DNA from 2 places in the Magnetospirillum sp. LM-5 genome. Region 1 is predicted to be linked to the other one. Evidence: predicted binding sites of a transcription regulator. Region 1 holds the regulator's gene; the other holds the start of a gene.

What was found. Region 1 encodes LexA, which represses DNA repair genes until DNA is damaged. Its sites were predicted from a motif close to ATGTTCTANTTTGGTTC; they were not measured.
Region 2: recA (recombinase RecA) is a predicted target of LexA. The motif match lies at 6,725-6,741, and genes of this name have one in related genera.

The regions. Positions count from the first base shown of each region.
Region 1 covers NZ_CACVCE010000001.1:259,291-279,322, forward strand. The annotation lists gene MTBLM5_RS01325 (ATP-binding protein) at 1-439, shown strand, start outside; gene MTBLM5_RS01330 (hemerythrin family protein) at 514-930, shown strand; gene MTBLM5_RS01335 (HlyD family type I secretion periplasmic adaptor subunit) at 943-2,526, opposite strand; gene MTBLM5_RS01340 (peptidase domain-containing ABC transporter) at 2,523-4,322, opposite strand; gene MTBLM5_RS01345 (TolC family protein) at 4,377-5,846, opposite strand; gene MTBLM5_RS01350 (GntR family transcriptional regulator) at 6,229-6,780, shown strand; gene MTBLM5_RS01355 (response regulator transcription factor) at 6,804-7,484, opposite strand; gene MTBLM5_RS01360 (response regulator) at 7,495-8,196, opposite strand; gene MTBLM5_RS01365 (hypothetical protein) at 8,372-8,596, opposite strand; gene lexA (transcriptional repressor LexA) at 8,599-9,309, opposite strand; gene glp (gephyrin-like molybdotransferase Glp) at 9,414-10,616, opposite strand; gene moaC (cyclic pyranopterin monophosphate synthase MoaC) at 10,613-11,095, opposite strand; gene trpC (indole-3-glycerol phosphate synthase TrpC) at 11,092-11,892, opposite strand; gene trpD (anthranilate phosphoribosyltransferase) at 11,895-12,947, opposite strand; gene MTBLM5_RS01395 (aminodeoxychorismate/anthranilate synthase component II) at 12,947-13,537, opposite strand.
Region 2 covers NZ_CACVCE010000007.1:50,200-61,295, reverse strand. The annotation lists gene MTBLM5_RS04850 (polyprenyl synthetase family protein) at 1-1,009, opposite strand, end outside; gene MTBLM5_RS04845 (tRNA1(Val) (adenine(37)-N6)-methyltransferase) at 1,122-1,880, shown strand; gene rpmG (50S ribosomal protein L33) at 1,954-2,121, shown strand; gene MTBLM5_RS04835 (response regulator) at 2,203-2,568, opposite strand; gene MTBLM5_RS04830 (FecR domain-containing protein) at 2,758-3,363, shown strand; gene MTBLM5_RS04825 (hypothetical protein) at 3,367-3,933, opposite strand; gene purU (formyltetrahydrofolate deformylase) at 3,956-4,816, opposite strand; gene MTBLM5_RS04815 (hypothetical protein) at 5,068-5,415, shown strand; gene recA (recombinase RecA) at 5,544-6,620, opposite strand; gene MTBLM5_RS04805 (PAS domain-containing sensor histidine kinase) at 6,814-9,219, opposite strand; gene flhB (flagellar biosynthesis protein FlhB) at 9,209-10,270, opposite strand; gene fliR (flagellar biosynthetic protein FliR) at 10,274-11,038, opposite strand; gene fliQ (flagellar biosynthesis protein FliQ) at 11,054-11,096, opposite strand, start outside.

The sequences.
Region 1 (20,032 bases):
CCGGCTGATCGGCCATGTCGCCTCGGCCAAGCGCCAGTCGGTGACCAGCTCGGTTCCCGACGGCTTCCCCATGGTGTTGGCCGACGAGCGGCTGCTGAAGCAGATCCTGCTGAACCTGGCGTCCAATGCCGCCAAGTTCACGCCCGTCGGCGGCCATTTTTCGGTGGAAGCGACGCTGATCGACAATCAGGTGACGGTGCTGGTCAAGGATGATGGCGTCGGCATCGCCGCCGACGATATCTTGACCGTGCTGCAGCCGTTCGGCCAGGTCGAGAACAAGATGGCCCCCAAGCAGGAAGGTACCGGCCTGGGCCTGCCGCTGTCGAAGGGCTTCATGGAGCTGCATGGCGGCACGTTGTCGGTCGAATCGGTGGTCGATAAGGGGACCACCGTCACCCTGACCTTTCCGGCACACCGCACCATACCAAGGATGGGGTAAGTACGCACAGGCACCGTCGCCATATCCCTTTGACGCATGTGCGATAGGCACAAACTTCGCGTTCTGGAGGGGACATGTTGATCGTCTGGAGCCAAGGGTTCGATATCGGCCATGCCGATATCGACGACGACCACCGCGTCGTGGTCGACATCATCAACAACCTGAACGATTCCCATGGCGACGCCGCCCTGGTCAGCTGGGCGCTGTCGGGCCTGGACCGCTATGTAAGGCGGCATTTCGCCCGCGAGGAGGCCTTGATGCGGGCCGGCCAATACCCGGACCTCGAGGCCCATATCGCCCTGCACGGTGAATTCCGCCGGCAGATCATCGAGCTCAGGGATCGCTGGGAGCACAAGCGCGTCCCGGTGATCGAGGCGGAAACCCTGCTGATCCTGGCCCATTGGTGGATGACCCACATCCGCCACGAGGACCCCAAATATGTGCCGTGGGTGATCGCGCCGGTGTCGGTCAGGCAGCAGGACGCGGCCTAGGCCAAGGATGGTCTAACGCTCGCGGAAGGCTTCGTGGCGCAGCTTCAGGACCGGCTTGATCAAATATTCCATCACCGTGCGGGTGCCGGTGTGGATATCGACGGTGGCCTGCATGCCGGCGGTGATCGAGCGCTTCGAGCCCTCGTCGCCGAGATAGGCCTTTTCGGTCTGAACCACCACCCGGTAGAAGGCCTGATTGTCCTGGCCGACGGTGGTGTCGGGGGCGACCATGATGACCTTGCCTTCCAGCCCGCCATAGGTGGTGTAGTCATAGGCGGTCAGCTTGACCATCGCCGGCTGGCCGACCTGAACATAGCCGCGATCCATCGGATTCAGCCGGACATCGATCTGCAGGCGTTCGTGCAGCGGCACGATTTCCATGATCGGGTCGCCGGCCCGGACCACGCCGCCGATGGTGTTGGCCCGCAAATTCTTGACGATGCCGTCGATCGGACTGGTCAGCAGGGTGCGCCGCTGCTGATCCGACGCCTGGCTCAGCAATTCGCGGGTGCGCGCCAGGTTCAGCTCGGCCTCGCCCAGTTCGCCCTGGGCCTGGCGGATGAACTTGGCCTGCTCCTCCTCGATGCGACCCTTGGCCTCGGCCAGGGCGGCCTGGGCGCGGGGGATCGAGGCGCGCAAGGTTTCAAGCACGCCCTCTTGCTCCTCGACCTGGCCCTGCAGGGCGACGTGGTCCATGCGTGAGGTCAGTCCCGATTTGATCAATTCGGTCGACATCGCCAGGCGCTCGCGCACCAGCCGCAGGTTGGACAGCACGGCGCGCTGGCGGGCGTCGAGTTCCTGGACCTCGCCATGCTTGCCGCGCACCTGGTCCTGCATCACCGACAAGGTGGCCTTCAAGGCCTGGCGCCGGCTGTCGAAAATGCGCTTTTCCGATTCCACCAAGGTCGGCTGCCGGGCGGCTTCGGCCGCGGGGAAGTCGATGATGTCCTTGCCGGCCAGTTCGGCCTGCAGGCGCGCGCGCTGCAGCACCAGGCCGTCCAGGCGCACCTGCAGTTCCTCGCGGTTCATCGACGACGCCGACAATTCCAGCTGCATCAAGGGCGTGCCCTCTTTGACCTCGGCGCCGTCGGACACCAAGATCTCGCGCACGACGCCGCCTTCCAGGTGCTGGATCACCTTGACCTTGCCCTCGGGGACCACGTCGCCCTGGGCGACCGATACCTCGTCCAGGCGGGCGAACATCGCCCACACCACCGACAAGGCCGTCGCTCCCATGACGAAGCGCGACAAGGTGGTCCAGGTCGGCAGCGGGTAGGATTGCCCCAGGGTCCACAGGCGGCCGCCTTGCGGGTTGGCCGGCTCGTGCTTGCGCGGGATGGCCGATTGCGGCCCGATCCAGCGCAGGAAGGCGCCGATCCGCGCCAAGGCAAGGGCCAGCGGCGGCGGCGGCGCGGCGGGGTCCGAGGCGACCAGCAGGCCGCGCAATCGCGCCATCACCAGATTGGCCCATGCGGCCGGCCCGGTCGGACGGGGCGCGGGGGCGGGGTCGGGCAGCCCAAGCTGGCCCAGGGCCAAGCCGGCCATGTCGGGCGGCGGCTGGGGGGCTGCGGGCGGAAGGGGCGGCGCCTCGGTCATGGCGTCACCGAGCCCTGCAATTGCGGCGGCATGGCCGGCATCGGAGCCGACGGGGCCGCCGGAGCCCCGGGGGTCCCGGGCGCCTGGGTGCGCGGGCGTGCCCCCAAGATCTCGGGCAGGACCTTGGCGGCCGGTCCGGCGGCGGCCAGATGGCCGCGATCGATCACCACCACGTCGCGGCAGGCCGGCAGCAGCACCGGCGAGTGGGTGACGATGATGATGGTGCGTTCCTTGGCCAGCTCCATCAGTGTCGCGCGCAGGGCTTCCTCGGCCTGGCGGTCCAGGCTGGCCGACGGCTCGTCCAGCACCAGCACCGGCGGGTTTCCGACCAGGGCACGGGCGATGGCGATACGCTGGCGCTGGCCGGCCGACAGGCGCGAGCCGGCCTCGCCGATCTGGGTGGCGTATCCTTCGGGAAGGTCAGCGATGGCCTGGTGCACGCCGGCCGCCTTGGCGGCGTCCAGGATGGCGTCGTCGTCGGCGCCGGGTGCGCCATAGGCGATGTTGTCGCGGACCGTGGTGGCGAACAGCAGGGTTTCTTGCGGGACATAGCCCATCCAGCCGGCCAGCTCGGCGCGGGTGAACTGGGCGATGTCGGATTCGTCGAGCAGGATGCGGCCCCTGGACGGGCTGTAAAGGCCCAGCAGCAGCTTCAAAAGGGTGGTCTTGCCGCAGCCGTTGCGGCCCAGGATCGCGGTGATGCCGCCCGGCAGGATCTGCAGGCGCTCGATCTCCAGCGTCGGCTCCTTGGCCTTTTCGTCATAGGCGAAGGTCACCTGCTCGACGGTCAGCAGACCCTTGGGGCGCTCGCGGCGGATGGCGCTGGTGGTGCGTTCCTCGGTCTCCGAGAATACCGCGCTCAGGCGATCGACCGACTGGCGGAACGACCCGAAGGTGCGCCAGGCCCCGACCAATTGATTGATCGGGCCGTAAAGGCGCGACGACAGCATGTTGCAGGCCACCAGGGCGCCCATGCTGAGCTCCTGGTTGATGATGAACACCGCGCCGACCGAGGTCAGCGCCGCGCTGGCCAGCGTGGTCAGGCCGGTGCCCAGATTGACATAGCCGTCGCCGATGGCGCCGCGCTCGATGGAATGCTCGATGGCCCCGGCCTGGCGTTCCTCCCACAATGGCCGCAGCGCCCGGTCCAGCGACACCGCCTTGACGGTGCCGCGCCCGGCGATGATCTCGGCCACCAGGGCGTCGCGCGACTGGGTGACGTTCTTCTCGCGCTGGGACGATTCGGCCAGGCTTTTGCCCGAGCGCCAGGCCAGCACCACGAAGGCTACGAACATCGCCAGGAACACCATGGCCAGCGGCTTACCGATCATGAAGATGACGACCAGGAAGATCAGCACATAGGGCAGGTCGGCCATCAGCACGGCGGTTCCGCCCGACAGCGTGTTGCGGATGGTATCGACGTCGCGGAACAATTGCTGCCAATAGGAACCCGGCCGGGATTCCAGCGTCCTGAGCGGCAGGCGGATCAGCTTGTCGAACAGGCGCGTGCCGATCTCGACATCGATCCGCAAGGCGACGGTCTGCATCACGCGGCCGCGCGACTGGCGCAGGATGTAGTCGAAGGCCAGCACCAGGAAGACGCCGATGACCATGCCCTTCAAGGTCTCGAGCGCCGAGTGGCCGATGACGCGGTCATAGACCTGCATCACGAAGATCGGGACCGCCAGGGCCAGGATATTGATGAAGGCCGAGGTGGCCAGCATCTCGCGGACCACCGGGCGCAAGGGCTCGATGATGTCGATCAGCCAGGCATTTTTCGATGGTGCGTCGCTCATGCCCAGACTCTTGCCCGAGGTTGCGCGTCACGCAAACGAAATGTGCGGCCCGGCCTACCTTTGGCCCTTTCGGGCGGCGGCCTGGTCGGATTGACGCAGCAGATCGGACATGCGCGACCGGACGCCCTCGGCCTCGTCCTTGCGGGCCGACACCGGCATGGCCGCCAGCGAATTGGCGCCGGATTGCTGACGGTTCAGGTCGCGCGCGGTCGGGACAGCCATGCGGCCCGGATATTGCGGCGGAAGCGTGGCGGCCTGCTCGATCACCGGCAATTCCAGGCGGCCGATGCCGGCCAGCAACTCATAAGAATGCTTGATGATGTTGTAATAGGCCTGGGTGCGCTCGATCTGGGCCAGGATGATGGCGTTTTCCTCGTCCAGCACTTCCTGGACGGTGGCCTTGCCGGCGTCGCGCTGCTTCTTCTTCGCCTCCCAGACTTCCTCGGCCAGGATGGCGGCGTTGTCCTGCAGGTCCAGGCTTTCCTTGGCGTTGTTCAGCTTGTGCCAGGCGCTGCGCACTTCGTTGGCGACAGTGCGCATGGCATCCAGGTGATCGTCCTTGGCGGCGGTGGCGTTGAAGGTGGCCTGGGCGACCTGGGAATCGGTCTTGAAGCCCGAGAACAGTTCCCAGGTGGCGGTCAGCAGCAGCGACCAGTCGCGGCGCACGCCCAGGGTGGCGTTCTTGTCGTTTTCGTAATTGGCCTTGCCGATCAGGTCCAGCGTCGGGAAGTAGCCGGCTTCCATCACCCGCTTCTGCTCGCTCAAGGATTCGATCTTGAACGCGGCGGAATCGACCATCGGGCTTTCGTCTTCGGCGGCACGCAAGGCCGATTCCAGTTCGCTCGGCAGGACCGTCGCCGGAATCGGCGGGTCGCTCATCTTCGACACTTCCGGAGCGTGGCCGAAATTTTGGGCGAAGATCGAGGCGTAGACCTGGAAGTCGCGTTCATAGGCCAGACGGCGGACCTTGGCCACCTGCAGGCGCTGCTTGGCGGCCAGGACGTCGGCGGCGATGCCCGAGCCCTTTTGCACGCGCTCGTCTTCCAGGTTCTGCTGCTCGGCGATCTTGCGTTCGCTCTCGCGCGCCAACTGGATCATCTTGTGATAGCGCAAGACCTCGACATAGGCGCTCATGCCCTCGGAAAACACCGTCTTGCGGGCGACGCGCAGATCGGCTTCGGCCATGGCCTTGGCGGCCTTGGCCTGATCGACCTGGGCGTCGGTCGAGAAGCCGTCGAAGATCTTCTGGGTGACGGTGATGCCGGCGGTTTCGCGGCCCTTGTAGTAACGGTGGCCTTCGGTGGTGCGCCGGGTCGGGCTGTCGACATATTCCGGGCCGGAATCGCCAGTGAGCTTGACCGTCGGCAGATAGCCGGAGCGGGCGACGCCGATTCCCTCGGTGCTGGAGCCTACGGAATTGCGCTTGGATTGCAGTTTCGGGTGGTTTTCGTCGGCGGTACGCAGTTCATCAAGCAGAGTCTGCGCGTCAGACGCTGGCGCCGAGGCGAGCAATACGGCGACCATCGCACCGGATGCCAGAAGCAGAGAGCGGAAAGACTGTACGGACAAGAAGACTTCCCCCTGAAACCAACTCGAAGCCAAAGGCGCGAACATCATGCCGCCGCCTTCACCCGCGCGACATTCTTATACACCCATTGAAATGCCGGGAAAACCACCGAAGCCAGGCATTCCAAGTATGGCCAGTATGACCCACCATCAGAAGATATAACCCGATCACTTTGATTTATAAAGCAATAAACGACAGCCGAAGCGCGGCCGCGTCTGGCGAACGGTGAAAAATGCTACTCAAAGAGGTGCAAACCTGCTAAGAATGCAGCCTTAAGGTACAATTGTGTATGGCGATTTTTTGATGTCTGGTATTGGCAGCGGGCAGGCAAAACCTAAAATGACCCTGGCGGAGCAGGTCGCCCTGCAACTCGCCATCGAGATCGTCACTGGAAGCCTGCTTCCCGGCTCTCGCCTTGACGAAAAGGTTCAGTCGGCGCGCCTTCGCGTCTCGCGCACGCCCCTGCGCGAGGCCTTGTGCCAGCTGACCTCGATGGGGTTGGCGCATAGCCGATCCCATTGCGGGGTATTCGTGGTCGATGGTGCCGGTCTGGCCCTGCTGCAGGCGGTCGAGGAACTGATCGGCGCCCGCCTGAGCGTTCATCTGGCCCAGGCCACCCCGGACGAACGACGCCAAACCGCCAATGCGATCCTGGCCGGCAGCGATTGGGGCGCGCGGCTGATGCGCGGCAGCCATAACCCGATTCTGAGCCGAATCGGCCTGACGCTATGGCACATCTTCGACGCCATCGCCCGCGTCGATCAGGCCGGCGCGGTGCGTGCCAGTTTGGCCAAGGCGGTCGAGGATGGTGATGGCGAGCGGGGGCGCATCGCGCTTCGCGCCTATCTGTCCGCCGTGTCTGGATGCGTCGAGGGTGCGCGCGCTGCCTGAACGGGCAATGCACAGGCTTCCGATCAGACCGGGCGGCCGGAGCTCGCCTTGTTTCCGGAAATTCCCGCCATCAGCGCGATTCGGGCGGCCTCGGTCCGGTTGGCCACGCCCAACTTCCGGAACATGTTGCGCAAGTGGGCCTTGACCGTCACTTCCTGCAGGTCGAGCGCCCGGGCGATGACCTTGTTCGGCGCGCCGTCGACGATCTGGTTCAAGATGTCACGTTCGCGCGGCGTCAATAACGCGATCGGCGAACCCGGCGGCAAGGTGGGTTCGGCCTGCTCGGCCGAACTGCGCACCATGTCGCGGTGTTCGAACAAGAACGGCGGCACGTACTTCTCGCCCGAAAGAACCAGCCGCAGAACGCCGATAATGGTTTCGCCGCGCATGGTCTTGGGAATATAGCCGGCGGCGCCGGCCTCGATGGCGGCGAAGGCATCGTCGGGCTTGGTCGATCCCGACAAGATCAGCACCGGCACCGACGGGAAGGCCGCCTTGAAACGATCCAGGCCAGCCAGGCGATCCATCCCCGGCATGTAAAGGTCTAGGATCGCCAGCGCCAGATCGGAGCCGCCAGCGCACCGCGTCAAGGCCTCCTCCAGCGAGGCCGCCTCGATCACCGTGACGTCGGGCCCCACCCGTTCCAGGAACGGGACCAGGCCATCACGAACCATCGCATGGTCGTCGGCTAACAGGATGTGCATGGCTCCCCCCTCACGCGTGATCCTGAAAAGGCGTCGAATTCTGCCCCGCCAGTTCGTCAAGCCGCCGCTTCAGTTCGGCCGGATTGAACGGCTTCGACAAAATACCCGTTACATTGGCGCCCAAATCGCCAGGTGCTCCGGGGTCCAGGTGTCCGGTCACGATGATGACCGGCGTGCCCGGCTGAATTTCTGCCAACTGCGAAATCAATTGGTGGCCGTCCAGTCCGGGCATGCGGATGTCGGTGACCACCGCGGTATAAAGCGACGAACGGCAAAAACCCAGCGCCGCCAGACCGTCATAGGCGATATCGACGGTATAGCCCGCCCGTTCCAGATATTCCGCCAGCATCATCGAGGACAAGGCCTCGTCGTCGGCAAGCAGGATTCTCGGGCGAGATTCGCCATCGGAATCGGCACCGGCCTCGACCTCGGCATGAATGCTGGCCGGTGTTTCGGCCAGCGGTCGGGCCTCGGCGATCAGCGCGGCCAGTTCCTCGACCTGAGTCAAGATGGCATCGGCGCGGCGCACCACGCGCTGGATGTCCAACCGGCCATCGGTCGCGTCAAGCCGCAATGTCTCGGCCGCCAATCGGATGACATGCAAGCATTGGTTAGCATCGTGAATAAAGCGGGGCTGCATCGACTCTGCCGCGGCGGCCTGAATTGGCGCCCGATTCTTGCCGTGACCCTTTTTTGCCGCCGTACCCGGCATTTTGCCAGCCCCCAAACTCAGGCCTGCAAGTATGCCCAAGGGGGGAACGTTTGACACCATGATTTTGTGTTTAGGGCAAAGCGGGTCAAATCCGACGCTGGAAGCGGGGGAGAGACGCGCAGGTCACCGCCGTTCCCGTCTGGGTCATGGGCCGGGGATCAGTTGGTGCGGCCTGTCAGCTGACCACCACCTGGTTGCTGGACCAGCGGCGCGACAGCGAGTTGGACAGGCTGCGCCATTCCTCGAAGCGGCGCCGGGCGTCGGCCTCGGCGGCCTTGCGGTTGACGCGGCCCAGATAGGTGACGTTCATCTCGCCCGGGCCGTCGGCCACCGGGCGGCCATCCAGGTCGAAGCGGAAACGAAGGGTGGCGGTCATCGGCATGGCGGTCAATCCGGGCATGATCAATAAGACCGCATCAGGCCGACCAGGCGGCCCTGGACCCGCACGCGATCGGGCGGGAAGATGCGGGTTTCGTACTTCTTGTTGGCCGGTTCCAGCGCGATCGAGGCGCCCTTGCGGCGCAGTCGCTTCAAGGTCACTTCCTCGCCATCGACCAGGGCGACGACGATGGTGCCGGCCTCGGCGCTGTCGCAGCGGCGGATCAGCACGGTGTCGCCGTCGAAGATGCCGGCGTCGATCATCGAATCGCCCTCGACCGACAAGGCGTAATGTTCGCCCCCGCCCAACAAGGCGGCCGGCACCTCGACGGTCGAGGAATGGTCGCGCAGGGCCTCGATCGGCGTGCCGGCGGCGATCTTGCCGTAAAGCGGCAGCGACACCGCGTCGGCGGCCGACGCGACCATGGCGGCGCCGGCCAGCGCGGTCTGGCTGAAATCACCCTTGATGACGTTGGGCGAGAAGCGCGGCGACGGCGCCGGCAGCGGCTGATCGCCCTGGTTCTCGGGCAGCTTCACCACTTCCAGCGCGCGGGCGCGGTGGGCCAGGCGGCGGATGAAGCCGCGTTCCTCGAGCCCGGTGATCAGACGGTGGATGCCCGATTTCGACTTGAGGTCCAGCGCTTCCTTCATTTCGTCGAAGGACGGCGAGATGCCCGAGGCCCGCAGGCGCTCGTCGATAAACATCAGCAATTCGTACTGTTTGCGGGTCAGCATCGCCGATCACTCCCACCTGGACCGCACAGAAAGCGGAACAAAGCCAAAACTGTTGGCTTTGTTCTATGCCTGTTCCCGGTGGGCGTCAAGCAAAGAATTCAGGCTTATGTCCCGTCCGGCAGCGGCATGACCAGGACCGGGTCGCCGTCCTTGCCTTCGGGGGCGTGGGGCGGGCGGATCAGCAGGCAGCCGGCGGCGGCCAGGCCCGAGACAACCGCCGAATCCTGGCGGGGGAAGGGGGTGGCGACCAGGCTGCCGTCGGGTCGGCGTTCCAGGCTGGCGCGCTGATAATCCTGGCGGCCGTCATTGGCCTTGACCGGGCCGCCCAGGCGAGCGGCGACCGGCGGCACCACCGGGGTCAGACCCTGCAGGGCGCGCAGCATCGGCAACAGGAAGACATAGGCGCACACCATGGCCGAGACCGGATTGCCCGGTAGGCCCAGCACCGGCACATGCTTCAATTTTCCGTACATCAGCGGCTTGCCGGGGCGGATGGCGATTTTCCAGAAATCCAGCTCCAGCCCCTGTTCGGCCAGCACGTCCTGAACCAGATCGTAATCGCCGACCGAGGCACCACCCGAGGTGACCAGAAGGTCGCAGCCGGCGGCGGCCTTGATCATCGCCGACAGCGAGTTGCGGCTGTCCTTGGCGATGCCCAACTGCACCGGTTCGCCGCCGGCCTGGGCGATCATGGCGGCCAGGGCCGGCCCGTTGGACGACACGATTTGGGCGGGGCCGACCGGATCGCCGGGCATCACGATTTCGTCGCCGGTGGACAAGATGGCGATGCGCGGCCGGCGGCGCACCGTCAGCCATGGCAGGTTCATCGCCGCCGCCAGGCCGATCTGGCGCGGCCCCAGCAGGGTTCCGGCCTTCAGCAGGCATTCGCCCACCGAGAAATCGGCCCCTTGCGGGCGGACATGGCGGCCGGCGGCCTGGGTGGTGGTGATGATGACGATATCGGCCTCGCGGCTGGTGTCTTCCTGCATCACCACCGAGCAGGCGCCCTTGGCCATCGGCGCACCGGTGAAGATGCGCACCGCCTGGCCGGGGCCGACAATGCCGGTGAACGGATGGCCGGCGCCGGATTCGCCGATCACCGTCAGCCGGCTGCCCGGCTGGGCGATGTCTTCGGCCCGCACCGCATAGCCGTCCATGGCCGAGACGTCCGAGGGCGGATGGGCCAGGCGGGCGCACGCATCCTCGGCCAGCACGCGGCCCAGGGCGGCGGGCAGGGCCACGACTTCCGTCGCGGTCGGCGCCAGGCCGGCCAGCACCCGTTCCAGGGCGACATCGACGGTGATCATGGGCTGGCCTCCCAGGTGCCGGACTTGCCGCCGGACTTGTGGATCAATCGGATGTTGGTGATGCGAAGCCCTTTGTCGACCGCCTTGACCATGTCGTAGACGGTCAAGGCCGCCACCGACACGGCGGTCAGCGCTTCCATCTCGACGCCGGTGCGGCCCTTCAGCTTGCACAAGGCCTCGATCAGCACGGCGTTGTTTTCAGGGTCCAGCGCCAGTTCGACCTTGACCGAGGTCAGGGCCAGCGGGTGGCACAGCGGAATCAGATCGGGCGCGCGCTTGGCCCCCATGATGCCAGCCAATTGGGCCACCGCCAGCACGTCGCCCTTCTTCAGGCCGCGGGACTGGATCAAGGCCATGGTGGCCGGCGCCATCAGCACGGTGCCCTGGGCGATGGCGACGCGTTCGGTCTCGTCCTTGGCCGAGACATCGACCATCACCGCGTTGCCGGCCCCGTCGAAATGGGTGAGCTCGGAACTCACGTTTTGGCGCCGGCCAACAGGACGCGGGTGGCCATCTCGACGTCGGGGCGCTTCATCAGCGCCTCGCCGATCAGGAAGCGCTTGGCGCCGGCGGCAACCATGCGCTTGATGTCGACGGGGCTGTCGATGCCGCTTTCGCAGACGATCTGACGGTCGGCCGGCACCAGCGGGGCCAGGCGCTCGGTGGTGGCCAGGTCGGTCTTCATGATGCGCAGGTCGCGGTTGTTGATGCCGATCAGCGGCGATTTCAGCTTCAAGGCGCGGTCCAGCTCGGCCTCGTCATGGACCTCGATCAGCACGTCCATGCCATAGCCCAGGGCGATGTCTTCAAGGGACGCCAGGTCGGCATCGGGCAGGGCGCCGACGATCAGCAAGATGCAGTCGGCCCCCAGGGCGCGGGCCTCGACCACCTGATAGGGATCGACCATGAAATCCTTGCGGATCACCGGCAGATCGCAGTTCGACCGCGCCTCGCCCAGATCGGCGTCCGAGCCCTGGAAGAATTTCTGGTCGGTCAGCACCGACAGGCAGGTGGCGCCGCCGCGCTGATAGGCGCGGGCCAATTGCGACGGCTTGAAATCCTTGCGGATCACCCCGGCCGACGGCGACGCCTTTTTGATTTCGGCGATCAATCCGATGCCGCCGGCTTCGACCTTGGCGGTCAGCGCCTTGGCGAAACCGCGCGGCGGGGCCTGGTCCTGGGCGCGCTTCAACAGTTCCTGGATCGGCCGGCGGCTTTTCTGCTCGGTGACCTGCTTGCGCTTCTCGTCGCAGATGCGGTCAAGGACGGTGGACATGATCAAACCTCGCGGTTGGTGATGGCGACCATGCGATCCAGCACGGCGCGGGCTTTGCCGGAATCGATGGATTGCGCGGCGGCGGCGACCCCTTCCTTCAGGTCGGCGGCGCGGCCGGCGACGATCAGGGTGGCGGCGGCATTCAGCAGCACGATGTCGCGATAGGCGCCCTTGGCGCCGTCCAACAGCGCCTTCAAGGCGGCGGCGTTGACCGTGGCGTCGCCGCCCTTGAGATCGGCGGCATGGGCGCGGGGCAGGCCTGCATCCTCGGGCCGGATCTCGAAGGTCGAGACCTTGCCGTCCTTCCATTCGGCCACCAGCGACGGCGCCGTGGTGGTCAGTTCGTCCAGGCCGTCGCGGCCGTGCACCACCCAGGCGCGTTCGACGCCCAGGCGGCCCAGCACCTCGGCGATGGGCTCGACCCATTGGCTGGCGAACACGCCCATCACCTGGAAGGCCGCCCCGGCCGGGTTGGCCAGCGGCCCCAGCAGGTTGAAGATGGTCCGGGTGCCCAGCTCGACCCGCGGGCCGGCGACGTGGCGCATGGCGTTGTGGTGGCGCGGCGCCATCAAGAAGCCCAGATGGTTGTCCCACAGGCTTTCCTTGACCAGCGCCATGTCGGCATCGACCTTGATGCCCAGCGCGGCCAGCACGTCGGCCGATCCCGATTTCGACGACAGCGCCCGGTTGCCGTGCTTGGCCACCGGCACGCCGCAGCCGGCGATGACGAAGGCCGCCGCCGTCGAGATGTTGAAGGTGCCCGAGCCGTCGCCGCCGGTGCCGCAGGTGTCGACCGCGCCGGGCGGGGCCTCGACGCGCAGCGCCTTGGCCCGCATGATGCGCGCAGCACCGGTGATTTCCTCGACGGTCTCGCCGCGCACCCTAAGGCCCATCAACAGGCCGCCGATCTGGGCCGGCGTGGCGTCGCCGGACATGATGACCTCGAACACTTCCTCGGCCTGGGCCTCGGACATGGTGTGGCCGACGGCGATACGGCCCAGCACTTCCTTCATCAGGGCCAGGGACGCCGGGACCGGAGCAGGGGCGGTGGACATCAGGCGGCGTTCCCTTGGGCTTTGCGGCAAAGCGCGATGAAGTTTCGCAGCATGGCGTGGCCATGCTCGGTCTCGATGCTTTCGGGGTGGAACTGCACCCCCCAGGCGGCGATGTCGTTGTGCGCCAGCCCCATGATCAGCCCATCCTCGGTCCAGGCCGAGACGTGCAGGCAATTGGGCAGCGAGGCGCGCTCGACCACCAGCGAATGGTAGCGGGTCGCCCGGAACGGCGAGGGCAATCCCTCGAAGATGCCGGTGCCGTCATGGTGGATGGTATCGACCTTGCCGTGCATCGGCTCGGGGGCGCGCACGACGCGGCCGCCGAAGGCCTGGCCCATGGATTGCTCGCCCAGGCAGACGCCGAACATCGGCACCTTCCCGGCGGCGGCCTTGATCAGGTCCAGGCAGATGCCGGCGCGGTCGGGATCGCACGGCCCGGGCGAGATGACGATGCCTTCCGGCCCCATCGCCAGCGCCTGCTCGACGGTCAGCGCGTCGTTGCGCCGCACCTCGACCTCGACACCCAGTTCGCCCAGATAGTGCCAAAGGTTGTAGGTGAAGCTGTCGTAATTATCGATCAGAAGGAACAAGTCTGCACCTAACCGTTTGAATCGGCGACATTCGCCTGCTCGCCCCACCCAGGATGGTCCAGGGGCGCCGGGCGAAGCGGGACGACCGGGATATTAGGCTGGTGCGATTTTCATCGCAACCGGCGGATTCGGTGCAAGCATTCGCATGCGGGGCGGCCGGCTTCGGCCGCCCCGACTATTTCTATGCCCCCAGCTTTTCCAGGTGGTTGAACGCCACCGTGTGGTGATCCTCGAACTCGATCCGGCCCGAGGCGTCGCCGTTGAACACCAGATCGCCATTGGCGTCGATGGAAGCCGGCCCCGAGCCGGGATCGAGATGAACGACGAAATCCTGGTCGCTGGCCGAGGTGCCGGTGACGATGGTCGGATCGTTCTGATCGACCTGCAGCAGCCAGTCGCCGGCACCGCCGTCGCCATGGCGGACCGTCAGCATGTCCAGGCCGGCCGATCCGTTGAAGGTGGCGCCGCCATCCTCGGGGCTGATGAACAAGGAATCGCCGTTGATCACCCCGCCGGTCGAGTTCCAGCGGATGTCGCCCAGGGCGTCGCCTTGCAGGGCGATGGGGTCGGTGGCGCCGTTGGCCCCGATCGAGGCGGTGGTCTGGACGCTGTCCTGGGCACCGCTTTCATCGAACACGGTGACGCTGAAGGTCCGCGCCCCGGGATCGATGGTGCCGGTGTCGTTGGTCAACACCACCTTGGCGGCGATGGCGCCGTAATCGGCATAGGTGCCGGCGCCCGAGAACACCAGCGCATGGTTGGCGCCGTCATAGGCGACGGTGATGCCGGTCCCTTCGACCACCAGCGAGCCCTGGGCGTTGAAGCCCAGATCCAGGCCCGACACCCCCAGGCTGTCGCCCATCTCCCAGCCGCCGGAAATCTTGACAGTCATGCCGCTGAGCGCAGTGCCATCGACGTCGGTGACCTGAATGGTGTCCGGCCCGGGCAGCACATGGATCGGGTTGGTCGTGGCGGTGCCGCTGATCCCTTGGGCGACGGTGAACAGCGACACATCGGGGGCGTCGTTGACGGCGTCGAAGTGGACCGTCAACTGGCTGCTGGCCGATTGCTCGGTGGCGGCCTCGGTGGCGGTGGCGGTGATGGTCAGCACCGCGTCGCCCGACCAGTTGGTGGGCGGGATCATCTTCAGGCCGGCGATGTCGGCGGCGTCGATGATCCACTTGCCGCCTGAGGATTCGACGATCTGGGTGCCATCCACGGCCAGGAACTTGGTGCCGGCCGGTGCTCCGGTGATGGTCACCGCCAGGGTTTCCGAACCGTCGGTGTCGGTCAGGGCGGCGGCGAAGGACAGCGCGGTGGCGGTGTCTTCCAGCCCCGAGGCCTGGTTGCCGGCGGTTGCCGGCGTCAGATCGGTGATGGTCACGGTGGGCAGGTCGGCCACCCCGGTCAGCATCACCGCGAAGGACTTGGTCACGCTGGTCGCGGTCGAGGCATCGTCGGTCGAGGTGGCATAGGCCGTCATGGTCCACGACCCCGAGGCGTTCAGCGGCCCCTTGAAATGCAGGTGGGCGAGGTCGGCGGATTCGATCTTCCATATTCCGGCCGAAACCTGGGTGCCGACCGCATGGCCGGCGCCGTCGGTGAAGGTGGCGCCCACCGGCACGTTGCCGATGGTCACCGACAGGCCTTCCGACAGGTCGATCAATTGGGCGTTGAGGTTGAGCGCCAGCTCGACATCCTCGGAGCCCGAGGCGGCCTGCGGATCGATGGTCGGCTGGTCGGCGACACCGTTGACGGTGACGGTGAAAGAGCCCGAGGCCGAGGCGATCTCGTTCTTCACCCCGTTCTCCGAGGTATAGGCGGTGACCGTCAAATTCCAGTCGGACGAATCGTCCTGGCCGGGCAGGAAGCTGACCCCGGTCAGCTTGGCGACCCAGCCGTGGGTCGGGTCGTTGACCAGGCTGATATTGGCGCCCTTGACCGTCCAGGTGCCGTCATTGTTATTGAAGGCGCCCTGGATCAGCGCGCCGGCCGGCACATTGCCGATGACCACCGAGATGCCTTCCGAGCCATAGGTGTTGGCCCCCACCAGATCCTTGCCGTCCATCATGACGTCCAGGGCGATGGCGGTATCCTCGTTGCCGCTGACCGCGTTGGCATGGACGATGGGCGCGTCGGCGTCGGCCTGGACCGAGAAGCTGAGCGCGCCGGTGGCGGTGGCAGCCGTTGCCCCCTGGTCCGACACGGTGATCGAGAAGGCGAGCGACACCTGGCCCGAATATTGGGCCGGCGGCCGGAACGACAGGCCGGTCAGGCTGCTCGAGCCGTTGGCGGCGAAGTCGGCGACATTGACCTGATAGGTGTTGGCAGACACCGGAATCAGCGGGGTGCCGCTGGCATCGACCAACTGGCCGGCGCCGCCGGTCAGCCGGATGGTCAGCACGCCATCGACCAGGGATTCCGAGTAATCGGCATCCAGTTCGGCCAGCGAGATCGACAGCGGGATGTCGCCCATGTCCTCGATGATGGCGCCGCCGCCATTGGCCGACAGCGCGAACGAGGCACCGTCGGTGACCGGGCTGACCGCCACCGGCAGGGCGGCGGTTTCGGTGACGGCGTAAAGCCCGTCCTTGATGGCCACCGCCCGCAGGCCGATCGCCATGGTCCCTGAGAAATCGTCGGGCGGGGTGATCGACAGCGAGGCGGCCGATCCGGCCGGCACCACCCAGTCGCCGGTCAGGAAGTTGTAATAGCCGCCCGACACCGAAGCGCCGGCCGGAACGTCGGTGACCACCAGGCCGCTGATCGTCTCGGTGGCCGGATTGTCGGCGGTCACGGTCAGGCCGCCCAGAGTGAAGGCGGTATCCTCGGGGGTGGCCAGGGAGCCTGCGATGTCGGGGGCGCCGATGGTGGCCGGGGGCGTGGTCGGCCACGGGCCGTTGCCGGGATGGGTGCCGTCGGCGGCGACCGTCAGCGTCACCGCCACCGGGCCGAAGCGGTCGGTATCGACATGGCCCTCGGAATCGGTGTCCTTGACCACCGCATAGAAGTTCAAGGTCGCGGTGCCGGTATAGTTGGTGCTGAGTGTGGGCGGGAAGGTGCCGGCGCTGGCCGGCAGGATCCAGGTTCCCTCGCCGGCATTGATGCCGTAGGACAGCACCATGCCCTGCGGGACGCCGGTGACCATGAAATAGCTGGCCGCTTCCGACAGATCGTCGTCATTCAGGCCGAAGGTCAGGTTGGCGCCGGTATCGGCGGCCAGATCGACCACCTCGCCGGGATAGGCCGAGATGGTGCTGTCATCCACCGTGAAGGTCGGCTGATCGACATCGGGCGAGATCGCCACCTTGCCGTTGACCACCCGCGTCGCGGTCGAGCCGTCGATATCGGTCGCCGTCACCGTCAGCTTGATGGGGATGTCGTTGGACCAGTCGGCCGGCACGCCGTACAGCTTCATCGCCGACAGGCTGCCGGAATCGTTGGCCAGGCCGTTGGCGGTATTGTCGGTGAAATGGCTGGCCAGGTTCAACTGGCCGGCACCGGGGGTTTCCGACAGGCTGATGGTGATGTGGCCGTTGATCGCGGTATAGGTCTGGCCGCCGAAGGTCAGCGACACGCCGTTCGGATCGATGCCGCCCAGCAGGCTGGTGTCGAGGTCGATGACCAGGGCGCTGACATGCTCGACGCCGCCGGTGGTGTCGGCGACCGAGGCCGAGACGTTGATGGCGATGCCGTTGTCGGTGGCCCCCGAGCGCCACGAATCCTCGGCGACCGATGCGCCGATCGAGCCGTTCGGAATGTCGGCATCGGCATCGACCGCCACCCGCAGCGTCCGCTCCTGGCCCAGCGAATGGCCATCATCCTCGGTGGTGATCAGGTCCAGCTTGACGTCGAAGGTCCCGGCATAATTGGAAGGCGCGCGGAAACGCACGTCGCCCAGATGGCTGGGATCGACCGACCATTTGTCGGCGCCGATATATTTCAGGTAGGACTCGCCGCCATTGGCCATCTCGATCGAGATGTCGGCCGGCACGTTCTTGATGACGATGGACAGCGTTTCGGAATTGTCGATGTCCAGCGTGCCGTAATCGCCGAAGCCGGGATCGATCAGCGCCCCCGAGCCCGAGCCCGAGGCGGTGCCGTGGGCGTCGGTGATCTTGTCCTCGATGCCGACGGCCGAAAGGATCTGGCGCCCGTTGGCATCCAGCACCGGCTGGCCGGCGCCGTTGGTCAACAGGTGCTCGGCCGGGATTTCCGGCCCGTCCGAGATGCCCTTGACGATGACCCGCAGGGTCTGAATGTTCTCGGCGATGTCGAGGTTCGAGCCCTCGGTCGAGCGCGCCGTGACGGTGATATTGCCATCGACGTTGGAATCGTGCTTGGGCACGAAATAGACGTTGCCGATCTGGGCGGGGGTCAGCATCCAGGTGGTGCCGTTGGCGTCGGCATAGGGCTGGTTGTTGCCGTCGAACGACACCAAGGTCCCGGCCAGGCCGCCGGCCGAGGTCTGCAAGGTGCCGCCGTCGGGCAGGTTCGAGATGAAATAGCTCAGGCTTTCCGAGCCGTCGGTGTCGGTCAGCGCCGCCTTGATCTCCAGCTTGACGCGGGCATCCTCGTCGACGCGGGCGTGGGACAATTGCAGGGTCGGGGTGTCGGCGTCGGCGTTCACCACCACCTGGAAGCTGACCTGGCTGGTCGCCTCGGCCACCGCCAACTGGCTGCCGGTGGCGGCTTCCAGCGTCCAGGCGTGGAACTCCATCTGCACGTTGGCCGCCGACAGATGATGGCTGTCGGCCGGCGCCGTCACCACCACCTGGTCCAGCTTGGCGGTATCGAGCTGCCACTTGCCGCCGCCCAGGCTGGTGGCGGCGCTATACTGGCCGGACCCGTTGACATAGCCGATCTCCCAGCCGTCATCGACGCTCCACAGTTCGGCCTTGGACAGGCTTTCCGAACCGTCCAGGTCGACCCGCAAAGCCGACAGATCCAGGTCGATGCGGGTGTCTTCGGTGCCGGTCACCACGCCGTTGACGGCGTTGCCGACCGCCACCACCGGGGCATCGGCCACCGCCTTGACCACCAGGGTCTGGTTGGGGGTGGTGTAGGTGTTCCGGGTGCCGCCGCTATCCTCGCTGGTGACGCGGATCTTGTAGATCAGGTCGGTGTCGGAATGCTCGACATTGTCGAACTTGACGCCGTCCAGGCGGAACTTGACCGGCACGCCGGCCACCGTCTGGGTGGTGGTCAGCGACGCCACCGGGAAGGAATAGACATAGTTGGTGCCGTCGTCGGTGAAGGACAGCGGCGTGCCGGCCGCGTCGGTCAACTGTCCGTGGGCGGTGGCCTTGGGGATCAGGATGTCCACCGTGCCGGCCAGATGCTCCGACCCGTCCTGGTCGTTCAGGGTGAATTGCGGGTTGAAGGCGATGGCCACATCCTCGTTGCCGGCCGACAGGGTGCCGACGGTGGTGCTGTCGGCCACCGGGGTCACCTTCAAGGTCAAGGTCATCGGGTCGGACACGGTCTCGGTCGCGCGGGTCAGGCCGGTGCCGGTCAGCGCCGAGGTGTTGGCGGCATAGTCGCCCTCGCGCGCCACGGTGCGGATGTCGAAATGGATGGTGTCGCCGTCGGTGGCGGAAGACCAGTTGGCCTTGCCGCCGACATAGACCTTGCCGGCGAAGACGTCGGCCGCCGACACCTCCCAATAGCCCGAGGCGGGCAGGGCGACGTACTCGCCGGTGGCGATGGTCGTATCCGGGCTGATGGCCAGGCGGGTGCCGGTCTCGGTCGGGTAGATGCGGAACAGGGTCAGGGTTTCCGATCCGTCCGCCGAAATCGCCGTGGCGGCGCTGGTGGCCAGGGCGCTGCCGGCCTCGCCCAGGGTGCCGCTGACCGGGTCGTAACCCGCCAGCACCGAGCGCAGTTGGAACATGGTATCTTCGTTGATGATCTGGGTGTCGGCATCGACCCGCACAGTGGGCTTGTCGGCATCGCCGAACACCGTGACGGTGGCGTTGGCGGTGGTCACCGCGATCTTGCCCGAGGCTGGCGTGCCGGCGGCGTTCTCGACCGCCACCGACTTGACGGTGATGGTGAAGTCGGCGTCGGAATCGGTGGGAAGGTTGGTGACCTTCAGGCCGGCCAGATCGCCGCTCGCCAGCTTCCAGGTGCCGGCGGGAATGATGGTGGTGCCGTCGGCCAGGGTCTCGTCGGCGGCCAGCAAGGTGCCGGCCGACAGGCTGGCCCCGGCGGGAATGCCGGAAACATAGATCGCGGCGATGGATTCCGAGCCGTCAGTGTCGGTCAGCGCGGTCGAGATGGAGAGCGCCGCCCACTTGTCCTCGACGCCAACGCCAGACACCGAAAGTGTGGGGGCGTCGGCCACCGGGTTGACCTTCAGGGTCAAGGTGGCGGGATCGCTGACATTCTCGGTCAGGCGCGAGAGGCCGGTGCCGGACAGCGACGACGTGTTGGCGGCAAAGTCGCTCTCGCGGACCACGGTGCGGACGTCGAAATGAATGGTGTCGCCATCGG
Region 2 (11,096 bases), on a different contig from region 1:
GCTCGATGCAGAAATCGATGACGTCGATCAGCGACTGCTTCAGGGCGCTGTCGGGGAAGATGCCCAGGGCGTCGCGCGCCACCTCGCCGTAATGGCGGGCCCGGGCGATGGTGTCGGCCAGGCTGCCGTGACGCTCCATCAGGGTGATGGCGCGGTCCAGGTCGCCGTCTTGCTGTTCCAGCCGCTCGACCGTGCGGCGCCAGAATTCCCGCTGCTCCTCGTCGCCGCGCCGGAAGGCCAGGATGATCGGAAGCGTGATCTTGCCCTCGCGGAAATCGTCGCCGACCGTCTTGCCCAGCACCGCCTGCTTGGCCGAGTAATCCAGAACGTCGTCGATCAACTGGAAGGCGATGCCCAGATTCAGGCCATAGCTTTCCAACGCCTCTTCCTCGACCTTGGGGCGGTCGGCCACCACCGCGCCGATACGGCAGGCGGCGGCGAACAGGGCGGCGGTCTTCGAGCGGATCACCTCGAGATAGGAATCCTCGGTGGTGTCGGTGTCGTTGGCGGTCATCAATTGCAGCACTTCGCCCTCGGCGATCACCGACGACGCCCGCGACAGGATGGCCAACACCGCCAGCGAGCCGTCCTCGACCATCAGCTCGAAGGCCCGGGAAAACAGGAAGTCGCCGACCAGGACGCTGGGCTTGTTGCCGAACAGGGCGTTGGCCGAGGCCTGGCCACGGCGCAATTCCGACTCGTCGACGACGTCGTCGTGCAGCAGCGTGGCGGTGTGGATGAATTCGACGCAGGCCGCCAGCTTGACGTGGCGGTCGCCGGTATGGCCGGCCAGGCGCGCCGAGGCCAGGGTCAGGACCGGGCGCAGGCGCTTGCCGCCCGAGGCGATGATGTGGCCGGCCAGTTGCGGGATCAGTTCGACCGGGCTGTGCATGCGATCGACGATGGTGGTGTTGACCTTTTCCAGGTCCTGCTTCACCAGGGCGACCAGCGCATCGAAACTCTTGGCCTTGCGGCCGCGTTCTTCTTCCAGACTTACCACCTTCGCCACGTCGAAAACTCCCTCGGTCACGGAACGCCCCCGTCCGTGGGGTGAACTTACTGTTGCGGTGGAAAGGCGGTCAAGCTTACATCGGCCGCGAAATTGGCATGCGAGCCCTGAAATGACCGATTTTGCCACGACAGAAGATCATCTCCTGGGCGGACGGGTGGTAATTCGCCAGCCCGGCCAGGGTTACCGGGCCGGGTCGGACCCGGTGTTTCTGGCCGCTGCCGTTTCGCTGCGCACAGAAGGTCGCGTCCTTGATCTGGGATGCGGCGTCGGCGCCGCCGGGTTGTGCCTGTTGTCCCGTCTTCCCGGCATGACGGTCACCGGCCTGGAATTGCAGCCCCAACTGGCCGGCCTTGCCCGCGCCAACGGGGACGCCAACGGTTTCGGAACCCGCTTTCAGGTGGTCGAGGGATGCCTGGCCAAGCCGCCGGCCTTGATCAAGGGCCAGGGCTTCGATGCCATCATCACCAATCCGCCATGGTACGAGGCCGGCACGGTGTCCGAGCCGCCGGTGGCCAGCAAGCGCATCGGCCATGTCGAGCGCGAGCTGGACCTGGAAGGCTGGCTGCGGGCCGCGGTCAAATTGCTGCGGCCGCGCGGCCATCTGGCGCTGGTGCACCGCGCCGACCGGCTGGGCGACATCCTGGCGGCGGCGAAGGTGCTGAAGCTGGGCGAGGTCCGGGTGATCCCGCTGTGGCCCAAGGAAGGACGGCCGGCGACCCGGGTGGTGGTCACCGCCCGCAAGGACGTCAAGACACCCCTGGACCTGACGCCGGGACTGGTGTTGCACGCCGCCGACGGCTCCTATACCGCCGAGGCCGAAGCGGTGTTGCGCCACGGCGCCGCGTTGCCGATTGCAAGAAGCGCTTGACTCTGTCCGGCGGATCAGTATCTTCCGCCGCCTGTGTTTCGATCACGACACCAACGAATTCGGGATTTTCGTCATGGCCAAGCCTGCCACCATCCTCATCAAGCTCCTCAGCTCTGCCGGCACTGGCTACTTTTATGTGGCGAAGAAGAATCCGCGCAAGACCACCGAGAAGCTGAAGTTCCGCAAGTATGACCCCGTCGTGCGCAAGCATGTCGAGTTCAACGAAGCGAAGATCAAGTAAGCTTCAGGGCTCGCCTTGAAATGAGAACGCCCGCTGGGGGAACCCGGCGGGCGTTTTCGCTTGTCTGTGCTTCCTGTCCGGTCAGGCCAGGAACTTGGCGACGGTCTGCAGGAAGCTGGTGACCGAAATCGGCTTGGCGATATAGCCTTCGCAGCCACCTTCGCGGATCTTCTCCTCGTCGCCCTTCATGGCGAAGGCGGTCACGGCGATGACCGGAATGGCCTTGAGGTCGGGATCTTCCTTGAGCATGCGGGTGATTTCCAGGCCGGAAATCTCGGGCAGCTGGATATCCATCAGGATCAAGTCGGGCTTGTGCTTGCGCGCCAGACCCAGCGCCTCGCGACCGTCCTTGGTCTGCAAGGTCTCGTATCCATTGGCCTGCAATAGGTCGTTGAACAACTTCATGTTCAGGTCGTTGTCTTCAACGATCAGCACGGTCTTTGGCATGTTTCCTCTCGGCTATTCCCAGCGCGGACACGCGCTGTCCGGCCCCCCTGTACCCGTCGCGGCCATCATCACCGTTTCCCGGGGTGCTGTCAAACCCGACCAAAGCCCTGGGGCGCCGATTATCGTGAACCTTGACAGGGGGCGTCGGGCGACGACACCTAAAGGGAACCCCAGCCGAAGGAGGGTCTCGTGCCCCGCTTCCTCGCCCTGATCCTTGTGATCCTTCTTTTCCTGACGGATTTCGCCCAGGCGGCCCCGGTGGGAACAGTCACCCGCCTGCAAGGTGTGGCCGAGGCCGGCGCCCTGGCTTTGGCCGAGGGCGCCACCATCCCGGCCGGCGCGATCCTGCGCACCGGACCCGGCGCCCGGCTCGAGGTTCGCTTCGTCGATGGCACCATGCTGACCCTGGGCGAGAAGGCCGAGGTGATCGTCGACCAGTTCCTGTTCGACGGCGCCGCCGGAACCGGCACTGCGCGCTTCGCGGTCAACCAGGGTGCCTTTCTGGTCGCCACCGGCGCGGTGGCCAAACTGCCCGAGCGTCCGTTCAAGGTGGTGACCCCGATCGCCAGCATCGGCGTGCGCGGCACCAAATTCTGGGGCGGGCCGCTGGACAATCCGCTTGATGTGCTGGTGCTGGACGGAATGATCCGGGTGGAAAGCGCCGCCGGTGCCGTCGATCTGACACAGCCGGGGCAGGGGACGGCGGTCAAGGCGGCGGGGACTGCGCCGCAAGCGCCGTCCTTCTGGTCGGAACAGCAGGTCGGCCGCGCCTTCGGCAGTGTCAGCTTCCGCTGACGATCAGTTGCGGACCGGCGGCTTGATGCGCTGGGAATAAAGGGTGGCCGGGCCGCCCAGGCGCATCGCCTGGTCCAGCGTCGCGGTGGCGGCGATGCGGGTGGTCAAGGGCTCGGGCGGCGGCGGTGGCGGGGCCACGGCGATGGTCTTCGGCTTCAACTCGGCCGGACGAGCCGGCGGCGGCGGCACCGGGGCCGGCAGCGACACCTCGGTCTTGCGGGGCGGCGGCGGCGGCGGGGCCACGGTGGCTGCGACCGGCGTTGCGATTGCGGCCACCCGAACCGGCTGCTGGGCGGCGATCGGTTGTTCTGGGGTCGGCGCCGCCGGGGCGGGCTGTGCGACCACGGGGGCAGGTTCGGCCTGGGCGCGCGGTTTGGACTCGGGGCGGGTCGCCGTGCGCTCGCGCTCCTCGCGCATCACGTCTTCCATGGTGCGGGCCGGGCCCAGCCCGTCCTTCACGAAGTTGCCGATGACCTTCAGGAATTCCGGAACATCGTCGGATGCCCGCGCCGGAATGGCGGCCGACAGGCAGACGAGGATGACGGCGGATTTGAGCGCGGTGTGGTTCATGGCGCGACTTTACCAGAGCTGGTCACTTGAACACCACCGTCTTCGATCCGTTCAGCAGCACCCGATGTTCGACGTGCCAGCGCACCGCGCGGGCCAGCACCAGGTTCTCGATGTCGCGGCCGATGGCGACCAGGTCTTCCGGGGTGTGGGTGTGATCGACCCGCTCGACCGATTGTTCGATGATCGGGCCTTCGTCCAGATCGGCGGTGACGTAATGGGCGGTGGCGCCGATGATCTTGACGCCCCTGGAATGGGCCTGGTGGTAAGGCTTGGCGCCCTTGAAGCTGGGCAGGAATGAATGGTGGATGTTGATGGCCCGGCCCGACAGCTTGGCCGAAAGGTCGGTCGAGAGGATTTGCATGTAGCGGGCCAACACCACCAGATCGGCGCCGGCACGATCGACCACCTCGGACAGGCGGGCCTCTTGCGCCGCCTTGTCGTGCTTGTCGACCGCCAGGTAATGATAGGGGATCCCGTGCCATTCGACGATCGAGCGCATGTCCTGGTGGTTCGAGATCACCGCCGGAATCTCGATGCCCAACTGGCCGGTATGATAGCGGTGCAGCAGGTCGACCAGGCAATGGCCGAACTTCGAGACCAGGATCACCACCCGGGGCTTGCGCGACAGATCGTTTAGGTTCCAGATCATCTGGAAGCGGGCGGCGATCAGCGAGAACAGCTTGTCGAATTCGGGCCGGGTCGGAGTCAGCGCGCCCGACGAAAAGACGATGCGCATGAAGAAGCGCCGCGACAGCGGATCGCCGAATTGCGCCGCCTCGGTGATGAAGCAATCATGCTGGGTCAGGAAGCCGGAAACCGCGGCCACGATGCCGACGGTGTCGGGGCAGGTGATGGTCAGCACGAAAGTTGGCTTGTCGGACATGGGTCCCAGAACTCCTGATTTCGACAGCTTGATAACCGAGGCAGGGGGCTACGCCAAGCATGCTGATCGTCGCTTGCCTTTTTTTTGCGCTTGGCCCAAGGTCGGCTGGTGGCCCGATGCCGACGAAAGGTTTTTCGGCGGCTGAATCGGCCCACAAGATCAATGGATTGTGTACTGACACGGTCAAAGGGTCAGTGTACCTTTTGACCGTGTCAGTACACTAGCGCATTCACCCCCCAAGGAACGCCTGCATGATCACCGTCTATTACAAGTCCGGTTCGGCCCAATGGAAATACGAACTGGCGGACGAGGAATACGAGTACGTCATCTCCAACGTGATGGAGGACGACCCGGATCCGCAGGAAATGTTCGACGATTCGCTGGAAATCCTGCGCGACGTCTCGGCCATGTCCGAGGACGAAATGGACGAGGATGACCAGATCGATCAGACCATCGCCGTGGCCTTCCTGTGGCATTGGTTCAACAAGCTGGCCAAGCCGGAAGACCGCATCGAAGGCGACGTGGTGCTGATCGAGGACGAGGACGGTTCGGGCGTCACCATCCTGCCGGCCAGCGACGTCATCGAGGAAGAGGGCTGAGCCCGTCTTTTCCCGACACAACGAAAAACGGCGGAAAGGGGCAACCCTTTCCGCCGTTGTCGTTGGTGGCGGAGCAGCGCGCCTCATACATGACGCGCGCTGCCTTGTCTTGATATCGGCCCCTCGCCCTATTCCTCGACGGTGTTGCCGTCCAGGTCACCGGGGGCGCCCGACAGGGCGTCGGCGACCAGGCCGGCATTGGCGCGGATGGTGTTCTCGATCTCGGCGGCCATGGCCGGATTGTCACGCATGAACTGCTTGGCGTTCTCGCGGCCCTGGCCGATGCGGGTCGAGTTGTAGCTGAACCAGGCGCCCGATTTCTCGACCACCCCGGCCTTGACGCCCAGATCGATCAATTCGCCGCTTTTCGACACGCCCTCGCCATACATGATGTCGAAATCGACCACCTTGAACGGCGGGGCCAGCTTGTTCTTCACCACCTTGACGCGGGTCTGGTTGCCCACCACCTCGTCACGGTCCTTGATGGCGCCGACGCGGCGGATTTCCAGGCGGACCGAGGCGTAGAACTTCAAGGCGTTGCCGCCGGTGGTGGTTTCGGGGTTGCCGAACATCACGCCGATCTTCATGCGGATCTGGTTGATGAAGATGACGATGGTTTTCGACTTGGACACCGAACCGGTCAGCTTGCGCAGCGCCTGGCTCATCAGGCGGGCATGCAGGCCGACATGGGAATCGCCCATCTCGCCTTCCAGTTCGGCGCGCGGCACCAGGGCCGCCACCGAATCGACCACCAGCACATCGACCGCCCCCGAGCGGACCAGGGTGTCGGCGATTTCCAGCGCCTGCTCGCCGGCATCGGGCTGGCTGAGCAGCAATTCGTCGATATTGACGCCCAGCTTGCGGGCGTAGATCGGGTCCAGCGCGTGCTCGGCGTCGATGAAGGCGCAGGCGCCGCCCTTCTTCTGCGCCTCGGCGATGACATGCAGCGCCAGCGTGGTCTTGCCCGAGCTTTCCGGGCCGTAAATCTCGATGATGCGCCCGCGCGGCAGGCCGCCGATGCCCAGCCCGATATCCAGGCCCAGCGACCCCGACGAGACCACTTCGGTCTCGACGATGTCGCGGCTGCCCATCTTCATGATGGAGCCCTTGCCGAACGCCCGCTCGATCTGGCTGACGGCGGCTTCCAATGCCTTTTGCTTGTCCATGGTGTCCTTGTCCACGAGGCGCAATACGGTCTGCGACATGGCAGTTTCCCCTTCATCTATCCCGAGACGGGCGGGTGATGCAACGCGGTTCCTTCAGGACAGAGTACACGATGTGTTCCGGAACGCAACATGAATGTTCGCGTTTGTTCCCGTCAGGTTCGCTCGGAGTTCTGGAATTTTCCATGCCCGAGCGCTTTGGTCGGGGGGGCGGCCCGCCTAAAAAAGCGCGCCCTCAGCCTTCCATCACCTGTTTGACCGCGCCGGCCAGCTGTTTCAGCGAGAACGGCTTGGGCAGGAAGGTGACCCCCGAATCGGGGTCGATGCCGTTCCTGGCGACATCTTCGGAATAGCCCGAGATCAGGATGATGCGGATCATCGGGCGTTCCATCGCCACCAACTTGGCCAGGGTGACGCCGTCCATGCCGGGCATCACCACGTCCGAGATCAGCACGTCGATGGCATCCTCGGCCCTGAGCACGTCCAGCGCCTGCTCGCCCGAGCGGGCCTCCAGCACCTTGTAGCCCTTGTTCTTGAGGGCGCGTCCGGCGAACATCCGCACCGCGTCCTCGTCCTCGACCAGCAAGATGGTGCCCGATCCGGTCAGGTCGGTGGTCGAGGTGTCGGAATCGGCGGCGGCGGGGCTGGCCGGCTTTCTGGTTTCATGGGCCGGTTCGGCCTCGATGCGCGGCAGGTAGATCGCGAAGGCGGCCCCTTGGCCGATCTCGCTTTCCACCACCACGAAGCCGTCGGTCTGGCGCAGGATGCCATAGACCGTCGACAGGCCCAGCCCGGTGCCGGCGCCCACTTCCTTGGTCGAGAAGAACGGCTCGAAGATGCGGCTTAGATGTTCCTTGGGGATGCCGGTGCCGGTATCGACGACTTCGATCTGGACGTAATCGCCGGCCGGCATGGTTTCCGGCCCGCGCTGGATGGGGGCGTCGAAGGTGGCGATGCCGGTGCGGATGGTCAGCGTGCCGCCGCCGGGCATGGCGTCGCGGGCATTGACCGCCAGATTGATGATGACCTGGTCGAACTGGCCGGGATCGACGCGGACCAGGCCCAACTGGCGGCCATGCACCATTTTCAGCTCGATGGTCTCGCCCAGCAGGCGGCGCAGCAGGTTGTGCAGGTCGGCCAGGGCGTCGGTGACGTTCAACAGGCGCGGCTGCAGGGCTTGGCGGCGCGAGAAGGCCAGCAACTGGCGCACCAGCGAGGCGGCCCGGTTGGCGTTCTGCTTGATCTGCATGATGTCGGCGAAGCTGGGGTCGCCGGCACCGTGGCGCTGCAGCAGCAGGTCGCAGAAGCCGATCATGGCGGTCAGCAGATTGTTGAAATCGTGGGCGACGCCGCCGGCCAACTGGCCCATGGCCTGCATCTTCTGGCTTTGGGCGAACTGGACTTCCAGGTTTCTTTGGTCGGTGGCGTCGATGAAATGGACGATCAGGCCCGAGATGGCGCCATCCTCGTGAGTCGGGCTGACGAAAAGCTGGGCGATCAGTTCGCGCTTGCCCTTCAGGCGGACTTCCAGATGGGTGCCGGTGACCGAACCCTGCAGCACCTTGGCCAATTGCTCGGCGGCGCTGGTCCGGTGGTCCTCGGCGATGATGGCGGTGAGCGCCCGGCCGCTGATGCCGTCATGGTCGATGCCCAGCATCGATTGAAGGGCCAGGTTGCAGGTGCCGATCGAGCCGTCCAGCTCGACCAGGGCGATGCCGACGGGGGCGTCGTCGAACAGCCAGCGGAAGCGGCGTTCGGCGGCGCGCAGCGCGCGCTCCCATTGATGTTCGGGCACCATGTCGCGCACCACCACCGAGCGGGTGCGGATCTCGCCGCCATCGTCGAACACCGTGTGGGCGACCATGGCCTGGAACACCTCGCCGCCGCGCCCCATCAGACGCAGCTCGACCCGTTCCTCTTCCGGGTCGGGCACGCTGCCCAGCACATCTTCCAGGCTGTGACCGATCAGTTCCGACGGCGTGCCGCCCAGCCACTCGGCCAGGCGGTGGTTGGCCGAGCGGATGATGCCGTCGGAATCGGCCGAATAACAGCCGACCGGCAGGAAATCGACGAAATCGGCCAGCCACTCATTCTCGCGCCGAAGGGTTTCTTCGATGGCGCGCCGGGCGGTGACGTCCTCGACGAACCAGACGACGGCATCGCGGCCAGCCGGGCGGACCTCGGCCGACAGCCATTCGCGCGAGCCGTCGGGTGCGGTCAGGGCGATCTCGGTCTTGCGGGCGGCGCCGACGGCCGCCGCGGCTTCCAGCCGTTCCAGTTCGGTCAGGGCGCGGTCGTCGCTGGCGGCGCGGTCCAGCAATGGCGCCAGTGGGCGCTGGGCCGGACCCAGCAGTCGCCGCGCCGCTTTGTTGCGGTGAATTTCCTGGCCGTCGCGGTGGACCAGCACGCAGGCACGGGTTTCCGATTCCAGGGCGCCGGCCAGATGATCGACATGACCGGCAGCGGCCCGGGCCTGATCCCAGCGCCGGGCCAGCACCCAGGCCGAGGCACAGGCCACCACGGCCGCCGAGGTGGCGGCCACGGTCAGCAGGCCGCCCTCGGCGGCGACCAGGCCGGCCGCGCCCAGCGTCGAAGCCGCCAGGACCCACGGCAGCCCGCCGGTGGTGCGATCAGTGCGCAATGTTGCCCTTCAGACGCATGACGTAGCCGATGACTTCGGCGACCGCCTTATAATGCTCGGGTGGGACTTCCTGGTCCAGTTCGACCGTGGCGTAAAGGGCGCGGGCGAGCGGCGGGTTCTCGACGATGGGGACGTCGTGCTCGGTGCCCAGATCGCGGATGCGCTTGGCCACCAGGTCGGCGCCCTTGGCCACCAGCACCGGCGCGTTCATCGCCTCGGGATCGTATTTCAGCGCCACGGCGTAGTGGGTCGGGTTGGTGACGATGACGTCGGACATCGGCACCGCCGCCATCATGCGCTTCCTGGCGCGCTGCATGCGCAAGGACCGCAGGCGAGCCTTGATCTGCGGGTCGCCTTCCTGGTTCTTGTGCTCGTCCTTCACCTCCTGCTTGGACATCTTCATCTTCATCATCCAGCGCCAGTACTGGAACAGATAGTCGGCCAGGGCCAGCACGACCATCATCAGGACGGTGACGAAGATCATCCAATAGACCTTGTCATGGATGTATTCCATGAGCGCCATCAGGTCGAGGTCGGCCAGGTTCTCGAATTCCCCGACGCTTTTCCAGATCATCCAGCCCAGCACGATGCCCAGCACGATCAGCTTGAACAACTGTTTGACGAATTCGACCAGCTGGTTGGGCGAGAACAGTCGTTTGACGCCTTCCGCCGGGCTGAGCTTGCTGAACTTGGGGATCATGTTCTTGGGGACCCACATGAGTCCCTTGGTCTGGGCGACCTGGATGGCGATCCCCAACACCACCACCACCGCCATCGGCACCAGCAGGACCTTGCCCATGGCCAGGCCCAGCGTGATCATCAGGGGGGGGATGGCATTGCTGTCGAGCGCGATCTCTTGCGGGCGGTCCAGGAACGGGGTCAAGGAAGCCTTGAGGTCCGATGCCATGCCCGGCGCCAGATAGCCGATGATGATCAGCGCCGCGACCAGCGAGGCCACGCCTTTGGCCTCGGATGTTTGGGCGATGTTGCCCTCTTCGCGGGCTTCCGAGAGGCGTTTGCCTGTTGGTTCTTCTGTCTTGTCTTCGGACATCGCTCAAGCCCCGCCGACGAAGGGCAGAAGGCCAGCCTCGAACCAGCGCAGGAACAGGAAGATCATCAGTGGAATGGCCACCATCAGCATCCACAGCCCGCCCAGCAATTGCAGCGGCAAGGCGACGAAGAACACCTGGATCTGCGGCGACAGGCGGCTCATCAGGCCCATCGCCACATAAAAGAACAGGCCGAAGGCCAGGACCGGCGCCGACAGCTTGACCGCAAAGCCGAAACTGTCGGCCATCATGTGCGCCAGGGTCTCGGTGAAGTCGCCCAGCGGCATCGCCATGCCCGGTTGGAAGGTGGCGTAGGATTCGAACATCGCCTGGATCATCAGATGATGCAGGTCGGTGGCGAAGATCGCCACCAGCGCCATGTTGGTCAACAGCGCGGTCAGGGTCGCACTTTGCTGCTCGGCGACGAAATCGAAGGAAAAGGCGTTGGTCAGGCCGACCTGGGTGCCGATGAAGGTGCCGGCCACATGCAGCGAGCTCATCAGGACCTGGGTCACGGTTCCGATATAGATGCCGATCAAGGCTTCCGAGCCGACCATCATCAGCAACGCCCCCAGGTCACGCGGCCTGGGCGGATACATGCCGCCGGCCAAGGGCAGCAGCAGCAGGGTCATGGCCAGGGCCAGCAGGATCTTGACCCGCGCGGGGATCATCTTTCCCGAAAAACCCGGCAGCATCATCATCGCCGCGCCGAGGCGCGAGAAGATCATGAAGAAACGGTAGATGTCGAACGTCAGGATGTCGTTGAGCACCCGGCCCCTCTTCGTTCAATTGCCGCCGGCAATGACGCGGTCGAGGATGGTCTTCCAG